Regions from separate parts of the Paenibacillus sp. J22R3 genome, predicted to be linked through region 1. Evidence: riboswitches for the same ligand, from Rfam matches in the RefSeq annotation. Region 1 holds a riboswitch; each other region holds the start of a gene.
What was found. Region 1 has a riboswitch for cyclic di-GMP ahead of AC0YN4_RS11055 (ATP-binding protein). Riboswitches for the same ligand answer to the same signal wherever they lie in the genome.

Region 2: another riboswitch for cyclic di-GMP. It lies ahead of AC0YN4_RS10245 (putative bifunctional diguanylate cyclase/phosphodiesterase); the one in region 1 lies ahead of AC0YN4_RS11055 (ATP-binding protein).
Region 3: another riboswitch for cyclic di-GMP. It lies ahead of AC0YN4_RS16340 (PilZ domain-containing protein); the one in region 1 lies ahead of AC0YN4_RS11055 (ATP-binding protein).
Region 4: another riboswitch for cyclic di-GMP. It lies ahead of AC0YN4_RS09750 (methyl-accepting chemotaxis protein); the one in region 1 lies ahead of AC0YN4_RS11055 (ATP-binding protein).

What each region holds. Positions count from the first base shown of each region.
Region 1 covers NZ_JBWDNS010000002.1:645,916-649,635, reverse strand. Annotated here, with positions in the region: gene AC0YN4_RS11060 (bifunctional diguanylate cyclase/phosphodiesterase) at 1-105, opposite strand, end outside; gene AC0YN4_RS11055 (ATP-binding protein) at 95-1,876, opposite strand; cyclic di-GMP riboswitch class I at 1,963-2,056, opposite strand; gene AC0YN4_RS11050 (Gfo/Idh/MocA family protein) at 2,250-3,329, opposite strand; gene AC0YN4_RS11045 (AraC family transcriptional regulator) at 3,496-3,720, shown strand, end outside.
Region 2 covers NZ_JBWDNS010000002.1:450,457-454,176, forward strand. Annotated here, with positions in the region: gene AC0YN4_RS10245 (putative bifunctional diguanylate cyclase/phosphodiesterase) at 1-1,733, opposite strand, end outside; cyclic di-GMP riboswitch class I at 1,853-1,954, opposite strand; gene AC0YN4_RS10250 (GntR family transcriptional regulator) at 2,211-3,359, shown strand; gene AC0YN4_RS10255 (AraC family transcriptional regulator) at 3,378-3,720, shown strand, end outside.
Region 3 covers NZ_JBWDNS010000003.1:334,319-338,038, reverse strand. Annotated here, with positions in the region: gene AC0YN4_RS16355 (histidine kinase N-terminal 7TM domain-containing diguanylate cyclase) at 1-310, shown strand, start outside; gene AC0YN4_RS16350 (GGDEF domain-containing protein) at 323-1,009, shown strand; gene AC0YN4_RS16345 (HD-GYP domain-containing protein) at 1,046-2,128, shown strand; cyclic di-GMP riboswitch class I at 2,160-2,263, shown strand; gene AC0YN4_RS16340 (PilZ domain-containing protein) at 2,393-3,106, shown strand; gene AC0YN4_RS16335 (O-antigen ligase family protein) at 3,258-3,720, shown strand, end outside.
Region 4 covers NZ_JBWDNS010000002.1:326,189-329,908, forward strand. Annotated here, with positions in the region: gene fumC (class II fumarate hydratase) at 1-1,308, shown strand, start outside; cyclic di-GMP riboswitch class I at 1,416-1,507, shown strand; gene AC0YN4_RS09750 (methyl-accepting chemotaxis protein) at 1,582-3,117, shown strand; gene AC0YN4_RS09755 (aldolase catalytic domain-containing protein) at 3,224-3,720, shown strand, end outside.

The DNA of each region.
Region 1 (3,720 bases):
GCGTCTGGCTATATTCAATGCCGTATAGGAAGCGAACAGCGCAATAATAAACGACAGACATACCAAGAACCAGTTGTAGCTTCCTTCGATATGATTATGCACCATTTCGATACCCCCCAGGGAGTGTTACTTGAAACGTCGTGCCCTCTCCCATCTTGCTGGCAATAGAAATTGTCCCGCCATGACTGGAAATGATTTTGTTGCTGATCATAAGTCCAAGTCCAGTTCCCTGCTCCTTCGTCGTATAAAAGGGTCTTCCCACCTGCTCAAGCACTTCCCCCGGAATACCGCAGCCAGTGTCTGCAATCGAGGTTATCAACTGGTTGCCGACCCGTTCTACGGCAACCCGAATTTCGCCGCCGCCCTCCGTTGCTTCGATTGCGTTCTTGATGAGATTGATAAATACTTGTTTGATCTGGCTTTCATCGCAATAGACATGCAGCTCCGGCTCCGAGAAATGCAGCTTGATATCCACATTGTTTAGATTAGCCTGTGATTCCAGCAGCGTATAGACAGCGGCTAGCAGCTCACATAGATTAGTCGCTTGAAACCGGCTGATTTGCGGCTTCGCAAGCAGGAGCAGCTCGTTGATGATGCCTTCCATGCGAACAATCTCAGACGTAATAATGGTGACATACTCCATTTTGGTCATCCCGTTCTGAAACAGCTTCATAAATCCTTTAATCGCCGTAAGCGGGTTTCGAATCTCATGTGCGATACCTGCAGCCAGCTGGCCTGCCATCGACAGCTTCTCCGACTCCACAATGAACGACTCTTGCTCTTTGCGCTGCGTCAGATCCGTGAAGTTTATAACAACACCGGCTTGTTCACCTTCACCTTTACCTTGCATAGGCGTAATATGATATTCCACCGGGAACGTCGAACCATTCTTCCGGCGAAACAAGTCATCCGCCACATATTCAGCGTTGCCGGTGCGATGAACCTTCTCGATAGGGTCCCATTCCTCACCCGCAGGCTTAATAGCCCGAAGCCCAACCTTACGCCCGAGTACTTCGTTCGCCTCAAACCCGGTTAAGTTCACAGCGGCTTGATTCCAGAAGATAACCTTGCCACGCTCGTCCAAACGGTAGATCCCCTCAGCCACAGAATCTAAAATATGCGAATAGGCTTCATTCATCCGTTTAAGTCGTTCTTCACTTTGCTTTAAGCGGCTGTCAATCATCATAATGACGATCGAATACATGCAGATGACGGAAACGATCAAACTTATGCTAATGGCGAGAAAGAACTGATTTTGCGATAAAGCCACAGATTCACCTGCATGCAGCGTTGTAATGCCATGCATCATGGGCATATTGCTGTAATGCAGAAATTCAATAGCGACGGATAGCGATAGAGCGTGGATGAACTGCCGCAACCGGCTTTGCCGATGGAGTTGGAATCGCTGTCTTGTGAAGATGAAACCAAGCACGAGAGCCAGAACGACGATTGAAATAAAACCTGTGGATGACTGATAATGAAGCGTCGCATGGGCTTTGATGGCTCTCATCCCGATGTAGTGCATCCCTACGATGCCACACGTCTGTACCAGGCTGCCTAGAACGAGCAAGCTTGTCCGATTTCGCCCTGAAGCACGTTCGAACAAGAGAAGCGCTAACGCCGACAAGACGATTAAAACACCCATCGAGAGAAACACATAACCGAAATGATACATCACCTTAACCGGGAACGGATACGCCAGCAAGGCCACAAAGTGCATGGACCAAACCCCGATACTAAAAACAAAAGCAGCACTCATAAGCCAAAAGAAAGTCGTGTACCTGGCTGCATTCATGCGCCCGTAAAGATGAAAGAGAATTAAGGAAGAGCTGAATACGAGTACGAATGAAATGGCGACGAGTGCGATGGGTGCCATGCTAACCTTCCTCCGGATCATTGACTTAGCATGCAGGATGCAAAATGGCAATAAAAAAACCACCCGAATAGGATGGATTCCATCTACTCGGCAGCCTTGTCTACCTTAGCATCACAGAAAGTGATCCCTTAGGCCACGGCTTTGCGTCCCATAGTTTCCTATGGTTTGCCCTTATCTTAGGTATTTAGTTGTAAAATTTTTCTAGATTATTCGTTTTTAATTCTCATTATAGGTGTTTTCACAGAACTGTACAGAGCGAATAACGTAGAACTTTGACTGATTTTGTCGAACTCCCAAAAAATATGTAACATCATTAACGATGCAAAAAAAGCCGAAGATGACAAGGCCATCTCCGGCTTCATTGGTTGTTCTACTACTCGAAGTATACAGCCTTGCCCGTACGGGAAGACTCGTAGATCGCTTCAAGAATTTCGGAAACCACAAGCGCTTGCTCTGGTTTAACGAAAGTTTCTTTGTCGTTCTTAACTGCATCGATCCACATGCTAGCTTCAAGAACTTCTGCAGTTTCGCTCGCGCCTTCATAGAAAGCAACGCCGCCGCTGTTCAGTTCAACTTTGTTTACATATAGGCGGCTGTTGTGCTCGCCATTGAAACGAAGACCGTCTTTCATGTCAGCGCCTGCTTTAGTACCGCTGAGGGAAACTTTAGCCTCATCGACTTCAAGCGAGTTAAGCGCCCAGCTGGATTCAAGGATTACAGTTGCACCGTTCTCCATTGTGATCATAGCGAAAGCGGAATCTTCAACTGTGAATTGTTTTGGATCCCATGGGCCCCAAGCATTCGCAGAATTCTCGTTTTGGGACAGCTTGTGGTAAGCGCGGCCAAGAACGACTTTCGGCTTGTAGTTGTCCATCATCCACAATACAAGGTCAAGTGCGTGAGTACCGATATCGATAAGCGGTCCGCCGCCTTGTTTCTCTTCATCCAAGAATACGCCCCATGTCGGAACAGCACGACGACGGATTGCATGTGCTTTAGCGAAGTAAATTTCGCCAAGCTCGCCTGCATCGCAAGCTTCTTTCAGGTAACGGCTGTCTGCGCGGTAACGGTTGTTGTAACCGATGCTGAGTTTTTTGCCGGTACGTTGTGCTACTTCAAGCATTTTACGAGCGTCAGCAGCTGTTTTAGCCATTGGCTTCTCGCAAAGCACGTGTTTGCCAGCTTCCAATGCGTCGATGGAGATAACCGCATGGGAATCGTTAGGCGTACAAACGTGGATCACGTCGATCGATCCGTCTTGAAGCAATTCTTTATAGTCAGAATATACTTTTGCTTCTTCTGTACCGTATTTCGCTTTTGCTTGTTCAGCCTTCTCAACAATGATATCGCAGAAAGCTACGATTTCAGCGTCTTTGACTTGGGCCAAACTTGGGAGATGTTTACCGTTGGCGATACCGCCGCAGCCAATAATGCCTACACGTACTTTTGACATTTTAAATTTCTACCTCCATGAGCCTCGAAATGATATAATTTGTAGTATGTGTGTCAGCTAGATAGAGAGACATACAATGACTACAGTATATCCGAACTTGTCCACTAAAATATAGGCGCTATATAGGTATGGTTTTATGTGATTTTGTTATTGAAGGGATGGTACCGTGGAATTTTATAATGAGAAGGTCGTTTACGAGAACCCGCTGCTCTCCATCAAAGTGTTCCAATCCCTGCGGAATAACGATCTATTTATCAATTGGCATTATCATCGAGAAATCGAATTGCTGCTTGTGATCACCGGCGAACTTGACGTAAATATTGAAGATGAGTGCATAAAACTACAAACGGGCGACATCGCATTGATCGGTGCAAGGCAGCTTCATCGCGAT
Region 2 (3,720 bases), 200 kb from region 1:
TTGAATTGGCGAACCGATAAGTTCACGGACACCGGCAAAGGAGACAAGCCCGCTTGCTTCCAAGCATTGATTTGATTACATACCTGCCGTATGACCCACTCTCCTATCGGAACAATAAGCCCTGTTTCTTCCGCAAGCGGAATAAATTCAGCCGGAGGAACGGCGCCGAACTTGGGATGCGTCCAACGAAGGAGAGCCTCGAAGCCGTTCAAACTGCCAGCTTGCAAATCCTTCTTGCCCTGATAGAGCAAATGCAGCTCTCCCTGCTGCAGTGCTTTGCGCAAGTCCTGCTCCAGCATCATTTTCCGTAAATTAACTTCGTTCATCTCATTACTATAGAAGGCGTAGTTGTTTCTTCCCCGCCTCTTAGCCGCATACATAGCCGCATCTGCGAGAATCAGAAGCGTATCGGCATCCTTCCCGTCTTTGGGATACATAGCGATTCCGATGCTTGTCGTAACGATGATTTCTTGACCTCTGAGAATAAAAGGTTCAGAGAGCCGCTCCAGCAGAGGGCCAACAAGCGTCCCCACCGTTTCAGCATCGATATTCGGCAGCAGGATGACAAACTCGTCGCCGGCAAGTCTGGCCGCAAATGCAGCTGGCTGCAGCGATGCCTGAAGCCGTTTCGCGAAGCTCTTGAGCAGACGGTCCCCCAGTGGATGACCGAATGTGTCGTTGATGGATTTGAACCTGTCCATATCAAGGAACAGGAGAGCGAAGCTGCATGGTTTGTGTACCGCATACCGGAGCTCTGCATCGAGCTTCGTTATTAATTGATAGCGGTTGGGAAGATCAGTCAGTTGATCGTGATAGGCCATATAGTTGATGGTTTCACGAGCCTTCTTCGTTTCCGTTATATTTCGGAAGTTTGATAGGATCGCGGGCTGATTGTGAAATAGAATCGAGATGGAATTGGTTTCAACGTCGATCACTTCACCGTTTAGCTTGTAAATGCAGAGCTCCGCGTGATTAACGGCAGTGTGGCCCTCTATGAGGTCGGTTGATTTGGTTCGCATCATCTCGTGATACTCCGGCAATGCGATGTCAAACACATTGACGCCGACTAACTCATCCAGATGCTGTGCGCCTAACATCGTTAGCCCTGATCGATTCATGTGAACGATTTTATAGTCGATCTGTACAATATTAGCTTCGGGAGACAGCTCGAAAATTTGCCGGTACCGATTCTCGTTATCCAGCGCTTTCTTCTCGCTTCGCTGCGCATGTGCGATGATTCGGCGTCCAATGATGCAAACGCTGACACAGGTGATACAGCTCATGGTGAACAAGGTGAATTGAACAATTTGGTAGAGCAGATCCGTTGCGAGCATATAGGGGTTGAATAATTGATGGGTGATGAGTACAAGGATGCCATATCCACTTGCCATTAGTGTCACAAAGCGGTCCAGATAGATGAGGGAGAGAAGCGCAAAGAGGAAAACCACGGTGCCGGAGTTTGATGTTGGGATAAACCACATGACGATGAAGCAGAGCAGGAACGAATAGGCTGAAATAATGACTTTTCCTTTGAGCGTTTGATAGGTTTGTCGGTAAATGAAGTAGAGCACAACGCCAAGCGGGATAACGGAAGCGACGAATCGAATAAAGACTTGAAAGGTAATTAGCTCAAGTGCAAGAACGGTTACATATATGGGAATAGAAGACAGAATAAGGAATATTAATGTGTATGTCAGAAGCTTAGAACTAAACTGCTCGTAAGGGGTTGCCAAGCCGTACACATCCTTTCTACGTCAAATAGGTATACAAAAATCCTCGGGCTCGAAGCAAGATGGCGGTAACAGACCGATACGCATCTTCCCGCTTGGAGAACCAAGGTCAGCAGATTAACTTCGGCAGTCTGGCTGTCGTATCTCATCGCATTTATAGGAGAATAGACTTAGACCCATTGACTTTGCGTCCCCTGCTTTCGTAGGGTTTGCCTGCGAAAAATGATTCAGTTTTGACGAATAATGTAGGAATTTAGCGCTATTTCTATTTTCCATAATATCTCAAACTAGCGAATGAGTCTCTGGAACCTATTTAAAAGGATAGAGTTGGTATTTATAGGTGATATTGATGTCTTAGTTGCGTAAGTGAAGGACTAAAGGTTCATAAAAGTAGGCCTATATACATGTGGTTCATCAATTTCAGACTCTGGATTGACACAGATGATACACATATCATATAGTCAAGCTAATCTAGCAGAGATGAAGGTGAATAGGCTGACTATATTCCCGTATCACCGGATTAAGGAAGATATTCGAAAGCGCATACATGCTGGAGAGTGGAGGGACACTTCACGCCTGCCTTCCAGCCGGAATTTGGCGGAGTCCTATCAATCCAGCGTTAATACAATAGAGAAGGCGATTAAGGAATTGTGTGGGGAAGGGCTTCTGACACGAGATAATCGCCGAGGTACATATTTGGCAGATGGAGGGCTCTTGTCTCAGCCGACCAGTCGAATAAGGAGCGGGAATGGGAACGGGAGCGGACTCATTGCTGCATCGGTTATCGGTATCGATAATCCGCTATGGGGAGCCGCTCTGCGCGGGATCGAGGATGTGCTTCAGCCGAAGGGCTATCAGCTCATGAGCAGCAGCGATAATCGCAGCCTAGATAAGCTGGAGTCATTCGTTGCGAGCGCGATTGCAAGGCGAGTGGAGGGGATTATTCTGAGTCCGATTCACGGCGGCCAGGACGAGCCTCGCAGTCGGCAGATCTACGAGGAGTTAGCGGGTTGCGGCATTCCGGTCATTTTTCTGGATAGGCGCGTATGGGACACCGATATTCCTTTTGTGACGAGCGATAACGCTTCAGGCGCGTATTCGCTTACGAAATTGCTGCTTGCCAAGGGACATCGGCGGATTGCATTCGTACGCAATTCGGACCTCAGCACGTTCTATGAACGGCTGCTTGGCATGAGACAAGCGTTTATTGAAGCAGGCGTTTCTTTTGAAGCTGAATACGACTTATGCATCCCGACTCGGTTCGAGAATTTCGAGAGCGAGTTCGAAGACTTTGTTGCTCGGCTTGCGAATGCACTGGAGATGACGCGGTACACGGCTGTATTTGCAGCGAATGATCAGATTGCCGAGGCTGCGCTCGCTGCACTTGAGCGGCTTGGCAAGCGTGTCCCGGACGAGATGTCCTTTGTTACTTATGATGCGCAGGGGTTGAACGGGAAACTCCAACTAGATATTACAGGTGCGAACCAGCCTTTCTATGATATGGGACGAAGTGCTGCCCTTCAGTTATTGCACGCGGCAGAAGGCAAGCAGCCGATTGCGGTTGCCGGGCATATATGCAAAGCGGACATTCATTACGGCAGTTCGGTTTGGGAAGCAAAGATTGAATAACAAGGGTGGTACTTGCTTATGAGCTTCATTCGTCTGTTTCAAGAGAAGAAATATTTGCTGCGCATATTCTTGTGGATCACCAGCATTATTTTGCTAATCGTCGTTTCGTTCTCCACGCTTGTGTATGTGAATGTAGAGAAGAAGGTGTTCAAGAGCGAATACGAGAACAGCCAGAAGGTACTCTCGCAGATGAAATACAACATCGATTATCTCGATACGATGATTCGCAATATTACCCTCTCCACCTATGGCAGCAACGACGTGAAGGCGCTTATGTATTTGAACGATGAGGAAACGTACGAGCATTTGAATGTCATTAATAAACTAAACGCGACGATTGTGGCGAACAATCCATTCATTC
Region 3 (3,720 bases), on a different contig from region 1:
AAGAAGAACAGATATATTGGCACGCTATGGCGGGGAAGAGTTTACGGTCTATTTGCCTCATACGAATAAAGAACAAGCAGACATGCTCGCTCAGCGTATTCGTGAGGTTGTTCAGAACAACGAGATTGCCATAGGTCGCGGGCGCTCGCCGGTATCTGTAACAATCAGCATGGGAATGCTTGTGGTGGAAGAACAGTCCGAGCTTCAGATTGAGGACGTCAAAGGTTATATTAGAGACTTGTTCTCGAAGGTGGATTCCGCATTGTATAGAGCCAAAGACAATGGTCGTAATCGGGTAGTGAATTTATAAGGAGGACTGCGAATGTCGCGTAACGGACGTCTTACAGCGTGTGTGGCATCATGTGGAACAACACTAGCTGCAGCGAGTTTATGCCTACTTGCAAGTAAGACACCTACGCCTCTCGCTGTTCTAATCGGTACCGCTGCATTTGCAGCGGCAGCCCTGCCTATTGGCTATTTCTTAGGACTCAAATACGATCGATTGAAGGAAGCTTCTATTCTAGACAGTTTAACAGGATTGTATAATCGCAGGTTCATCGAGGCTAATTTCAAGAAGCTGGCGACTAAAGCAAAGCGTAATCGGAAGAAAATGACGGTCATGCTGCTCGATGTCAATGATTTCAAAGAAGTCAACGACCGTATGGGCCATAACCAAGGGGATACCGCGCTTGCGTTGATTGCAAGAACACTTACGGAATGCGCAACCTACGGTGAAATTATCGGCCGCTGGGGCGGCGATGAATTCATCCTTATTTGTCCCTATGCAGATGACAAAGGAATAGATCGAATCGTAAAGCTCATTCACGAACAGCTCTTTAGCATTTCATTGCGAACCGGATTACGATTGTCAGTTTCGGTTGGACATGCTTCGTTTCCGGAACACGGTATGGAGATTGGCCAGCTGCTGCAAACTGCGGACAAACGAATGTACGCAGAGAAATATGTCCGTAAAGCGCAGTTGACCGAACCGACAGCTTTACAAGCTTAATCCGGGAGCAAGCGGTAAAGGCGGGAATAAACACCGATGAGAAAAGTTCACATCAACTCCGTTCAGCCGGGAGAAAAGTTAGCTCGCCCTATTTTGCAGGAGAATGGGAACATATTGCTTGGCGCCGGTGTGGAGTTAAATCAACGATTTATCGACAGATTGGTTGGTTTAGGCATCGACATGCTTTTCATTGATGATCCCCTGACAGAGGGTTTGGAGCCAACTACGGCTATTCAAGACAGCACGCACAAAGCGGCATCGGATACGATTTACAAGACGATGAATACGCTTATGGATCAACAAGTTACGAAAGGGCGAACGATTGCCCCTGAGCTTGGCCGCACCTTCCGTAAGGTATTCGGCGACATTATGCAGGATCTCATTAGACGTGAAGATGTTATGGTCAGCTTGACGAACATTCACGTGGCGGACAGCTACTTGTTCCACCATTCCTTGAATGTCACGATACTTGCAGGCATTATGGGGTTAGCCAGAGGGTATAACCGAACGCAGCTCGAAGAGCTTGGCATGGGTGCGATGTTGTTCGATATCGGCATGACACGGCTGCCGAAAGAGATTTTGACGAAGACGACTGTATTGACGCCAAGCGAGCGGGCGCTCATGGAGAAGCATACCGAGGATGGCTTCAACATCATCAGAGCGCAGCATGATATTAGTTTACTCTCGGCACATTGCGCGCTGCAGCATCACGAGCGATATGATGGGACAGGTTATCCGCGCAAGCTTAAGCGGGAGGCTATTCATGAATACGCTCAAATCGTGGCGATCGCAGATGTATACGATGCGCTTACTTCTCCAAGGCCGCATCGCAAACGCTATACGCCATCGGAAGCGATCGAGTTTCTGTTCGCTGCTGGAAACACCTATTTTGATTTAGAATTGATCAAAATTTTCTGTAAGCATATATCCATTTATCCGGTTGCAACAACGGTACTGCTCAGTTCGGGGCAAATTGCCGTCGTTGCTTTGAACGACCCGCTCGCGGTTCATCGTCCAACGGTTCGGATCATCCGAGAGCCTGACGGAACAGCGCCTGCTACAGCTTATCAGATCGACCTCAAAGACCAACATAAACTAATGATCGTGAAAGAACTGTAGGTAGGTTAGCATTCTGCTGACAACTGCATATCATCGATACTGGCAAACTTATCGAAAGGTAAGGACGCAAAGTTAAAGGGTCTAAATGTCCGCTCTTCATTATGTAAGCGAACAAATGACAGCCTGACTGCCGAAATGAACACCCGAGATATCTCGCGGTTCCGGAAGCGGCTCCAGTATTACATGAGGAAGCGCTTTTTCTGTTTTATAGCGCCGTACTGTCGTTGCGGGAGCGTTTCTTCATATGTGAAGGGGGAAAAGTAAATGTCAGGCTTAAATGAACGAATCGGATCAAGTAAACCTACCTTTACCATGAAAGCACTGCTCCACAGCCGTACGATGGTCGAGAAAGAAGGTTATGTTGCCACAGGGGTGCTTGCCCATGCAGAAGGCGAAATGATGGAAATCGAACTGACGGAATTCAAGAACTTCGAGCTCGGTGAACCGGTTAGTTTAACCGTCTATTCACCGGTCGGCATTCACCGGCTGCAATCGACGATTATTGCGAAGGCGGAAGGTTCTATTGCGGTTATTTTCCCAGCTCGCTCGCTAACGGGACTTGATGAGAAACGGGAATCGCCGCGAATTGATATTGAGGCAAGAGGCACGATATCGCGTACGTATTCGCAAGAGGTTGAAGGCTCCAAAGGGAATAAAATGACGATTGAAGCTACAGACAGCTTCGATATAGAGCTTAGAAATATAAGCGACACCGGTATAGGGTTTTCCTTGATGAGCCCACCGACGCTTGCGCAAGGTGATACTCTCGAAGTGAGCTTATCACTGGGCTTTAAACTGGATTGTAAGGTTGAAATTATCCGTAAGGATAATGGAAATGAATGGAAGTTTTACGGAGCTCGCTTTCAAGAGTTAGATGAGCAGCAGCAGCGGGCGCTTCGAGCTTATTTGCTGCGTATGCAAATTGAAGCCTATTTCAAGCTTAAGCAGGAGAAATTAACGGCTAAGAAGGGCAGATAAACGCGATTTCAGCGTTGCATATATAAGAAGGCGTTTGAACGGATGATGGTGATCCGGCAGCGTCTTCTTTTTTATAGTCGGACCGTCAATTATGGTACAATTGGAAAAATAACGTAAATCAGATGGGGTTTGAGCAAAAGGGGAAGTGGTTATGCGAAGTGGACTGGCTGCGCTAGCCGTGGCAATTATACTGGCTTGTTCGGCTTATCGCAACGGGATGTTCTTTGATACGATCTTTTATCGGTGGGAATGGATCATCATGGTCGTATGTATACTCGTCATTGGTGCGGGTTCGATTGTTCATTCTCGGAAAGAGGACAGACGGTTCAGCCAGCACGTGCCTTTATCAATCTACGGCCTGCTTGCGATGGCGATGTTATACGGGATTGCCCTGTTTCATCGACCGGCATCCACGCTTGGCAGCCTCGAGGAGGCATTGCGATGGATGGCCAATGCGGCTTTTGCCATTACATTGTACAGCTGGTTCTGTACCAGCTCCGACACGGCTGTGCGGCAGCAGCGTTTGAGATGGCTTTCTGCAGCGATTCAAAGTTCAGGCGCTTTCGTAATCGCTGGTGCGATTGCGGGTTGGATGGGATGGATCACGTTCCCTG
Region 4 (3,720 bases), 320 kb from region 1:
CAAACGGAGCGCAGTCTGCACAATTTTCGAATCGGTACGGAGAAGATGCCGCGCGAGTTAATTACCGCTTTCGCTTATCTGAAGAAAGCAGCAGCAACCGTGAACGGAAGCTTGGGGAAGTTGGATACCCTTAAATCAGAAGCGATTGCGGCTGCAGCGGATGAGGTGATTGCAGGAAAGTGGCAGGATGAGTTTCCGCTTGCTGTATGGCAGACCGGGAGCGGCACGCAGTCCAACATGAACGTCAATGAAGTGATAGCAAGACGTTCGGCGCAGCTGCTCCGGGAGAAGGGGCAAGAAGCAGCCGTTCATCCCAACGATGATGTCAACCGCTCGCAGAGCTCCAACGATACATTCCCCACCGCGATGCATATCGCCGCGCTGATTGCGGTAGAGGACCTCGTCCTGCCGGCGATTGCGCAGCTGAAATCCACACTCGAGCAGAAGAGTGCTAGCTTCATGGAGGTCATCAAAATCGGCCGCACCCATCTGCAGGATGCCACACCGCTTACGCTCGGCCAGGAAATCAGCGGCTGGGTTCGGATGCTGGAGAAAGGGGAGCGTAATATCAGAGCAAGCCGCGAGGAGCTGCGTGAGCTTGCCATCGGAGGCACAGCCGTGGGAACGGGGCTGAATGCCCCGCAGGGCTTTAGCGAGAAGGTGTCGGCGGAGATCAGCCGCCTCACAGGCAAGAACTTCATCAGCGCGCCGAACAAATTTCACGCGCTGACGAGCCACGACGAGATCGTCTTCGTACACGGCGCAATTAAAGCGCTCGCCGCGGACTTAATGAAGATCGCGAACGACGTGCGCTGGCTCGCAAGCGGACCTCGCTGCGGGATTGGCGAGATTCGTATCCCGGAGAACGAGCCGGGCAGCTCCATTATGCCGGGGAAGGTCAACCCAACGCAGTGTGAGGCGCTGACGATGGTCGTCTGTCAGATCATGGGCAATGACGCGGCAATCGGCTTCGCGGCCAGTCAGGGAAACTTCGAGCTGAATGTGTTTAAGCCTGTCATCATTCACAATTTCCTGCAGTCGACCCGTATTCTCAGCGACGCGATTCGCTCCTTCGATGAGCATTGTGCGGTCGGCATTGAGCCGAATCGGGAAGCCATCGCTCGGCATCTAAACGAGTCGTTGATGCTCGTCACGGCGCTGAATCCTCATATCGGCTATGAGAATGCGGCGGCCATTGCCAAGTCCGCTCACAAGGAGGGCCTGACGCTTCGCGAGGCTGCCATTCGCAGTGGGCTTATTACGGCAGCCAAGTTCGACGAAGTGGTGAGAGCAGAAGAGATGATCTGACAAATTCGACAAAACAATACAAATTACGCTATGTACAAACAGGGCTTTCCCCTCATATAATTAACCCTGTTAACAGTACCATGACCATAGTATCCGACTACTTCTTCATATGATAATGGCAAACCAACGGAAACGTTGGGACGCAAAGCCTAGGCCTAAAGCATCGCAATTCAGATGCCATGGTGGACAGGTTACCGAGTGAAAAGGAGTCCATCCTTAACGCGGGTGGACTCTTTTTATATGTATACATATATGGGGAGGTAGGCAAGTTGTATGCTTAGAGAGAAAAACCGTGTCATGTTATTCATTTCTACAATTATTGTGCTATTATCGCTTCTGGTACACGCATTCGATTGGCTCGGTTTCTCCATGCATCATGATCATCAAACGGACATGAATGGTTCTACGTTCCACACTTTCCTTAAGCAAACGTTCTTGGCATTACCGATTATTTTCTTACTGCTTGCCGGGATTTGCATGCGGTTGCAGAAGGAGCAGCAGTCCGTTCCGCTTCTATTGACACTGTCGCTTACCTTCAGCAGCATATCGATCATCTCAGGCGGCAACGGCATGGTGGAATATCATTTCTCCATCTTTATGGTACTCGCTATTATTTTGTACTACGACCTCATCGCAATGCTTCTCATCAGCACCGTTATCTTCGCACTTCAGCATGTACTCGGCTTCTTAATCTTCCCAGACCTTGTCTACGGAACCCGTGATTACTCACTTGCCATGGTCTCCATTCACATCGTATTTGTCGTCTTGTTTATCGGCGCGGTTACCTATCAAATTGTGACGCGCAGAGCATTCATCCTCGCGTTGGAATCGGCCCAACAGCAGAAGATTCAAGCAGCGGTCAAACAAATTATTGAAAATGTGACGGAAACGTCGGACCAAGTGCTCATGAATTCCAAAGAGCTCAGCTGCAATGCGGCTACGCTTAATCTCTTGGCAGGGGATATTGTACAAACGATGCATAAGGTTGATGCCACGGCGCATTTGCAGGAGCATGGCGCACAGACAGGCAAGAGGGTCATCGGAGAGATGCTCCGAGACATCCATACCATTGCCGAAACGTCTGCTACGGTGTCAACTTTCTCCAGTGAGGTAGCGACGGAGGCCGATAACGGGAATGAGGCCATACAGAAGGCTGTCAGGCAGATGACATCGATGAGCAATGCCGTCCAAGAGTCCGCAACCAAAGTAAAGCTGCTCGGTCAGCGTTCGCAAGAAATAGATGACATTACAAGCTTAATTGCAGACATCGCTTCACAAACCAGTCTGCTGGCACTGAATGCGGCGATTGAAGCGGCGCGGGCCGGCGAGCATGGACGTGGGTTTACCGTCGTATCTAATGAAGTGCGCAAGCTGTCTGAACAAACAACTGCCTCTGCCCAGAGAATCGCTGAGCTTGTTCAAGACATTCAGGCTAATAACCGTGCTTCTATCCATTCCATGGATCAAGTCATTGAAGAGGTTGCATCAGGCAACCAAGCCGTATGTGATGCGGGAGCCGCATTCGAACGGATCATGCGATCCATCAAAACCGTCGCAGAGCAAATTCATTATATTTCCGGTGCCTCTCAGCAAATGACAGCAAGCACGAAGCAGTTCAGCGTCAACATTGAGGAAATCTCCCGAATGTCCGTTGAATTAACAGGCAGCGTCAAGACGGTTACGGGCAGCTCGAATGAGCAGCATCAGCTTATTTCCAGATCGTCGGAGCTTGCGACAATGCTGGAGAAATTAAGCGATAAATTGGATCAAACGATGGTCAGCACGAGGAAATCGTTCCGCGCCATTTAATCCGAAGAGTCCTGCAATTCTGACAAAAATGACTTTGCGTTCATAGCCAATATCAAGTATTATGAGTAGAAAAGACAAGATCTGGCTAAAAAGGAGACACAATGCTATGAATGCTTCGAAAAAAAGTCATTGTAAAATCGTCGACTGCACGATCCGCGACGGCGGGCTCGTCAATAACTGGGATTTCAGCGTTGAGTTCGTTCAGCATCTATACAACTCGCTGAATGAAGCTGGCGTCGAGTATATGGAAATCGGGTACAAAAACTCTCCGAAGCTGCTCAAAGGCGCTGAAGATGCGGGGCCATGGCGCTTCCTGGACGACGACTTCCTTCGTAAAGTCATCCCGCAGAAGCTGAATACGAAGCTCTCTGCACTTGTCGATATCGGACGGGTAGATGAGAACGATATTCTTCCACGCGAAGAGAGCATGCTCGATTTGATTCGCGTTGCCTGCTACATTCAAGACGTGCCGAAGGCGCTGGAGCTGGTTAACGTATTCAACTCGCGCGGCTACGAAACAACCTTGAACATTATGGCACTCTCCAACGTAATGGAGAACCAGCTGCTTGAAGCATTCGAATTGATCGAAGCAAGTGTAGTCGA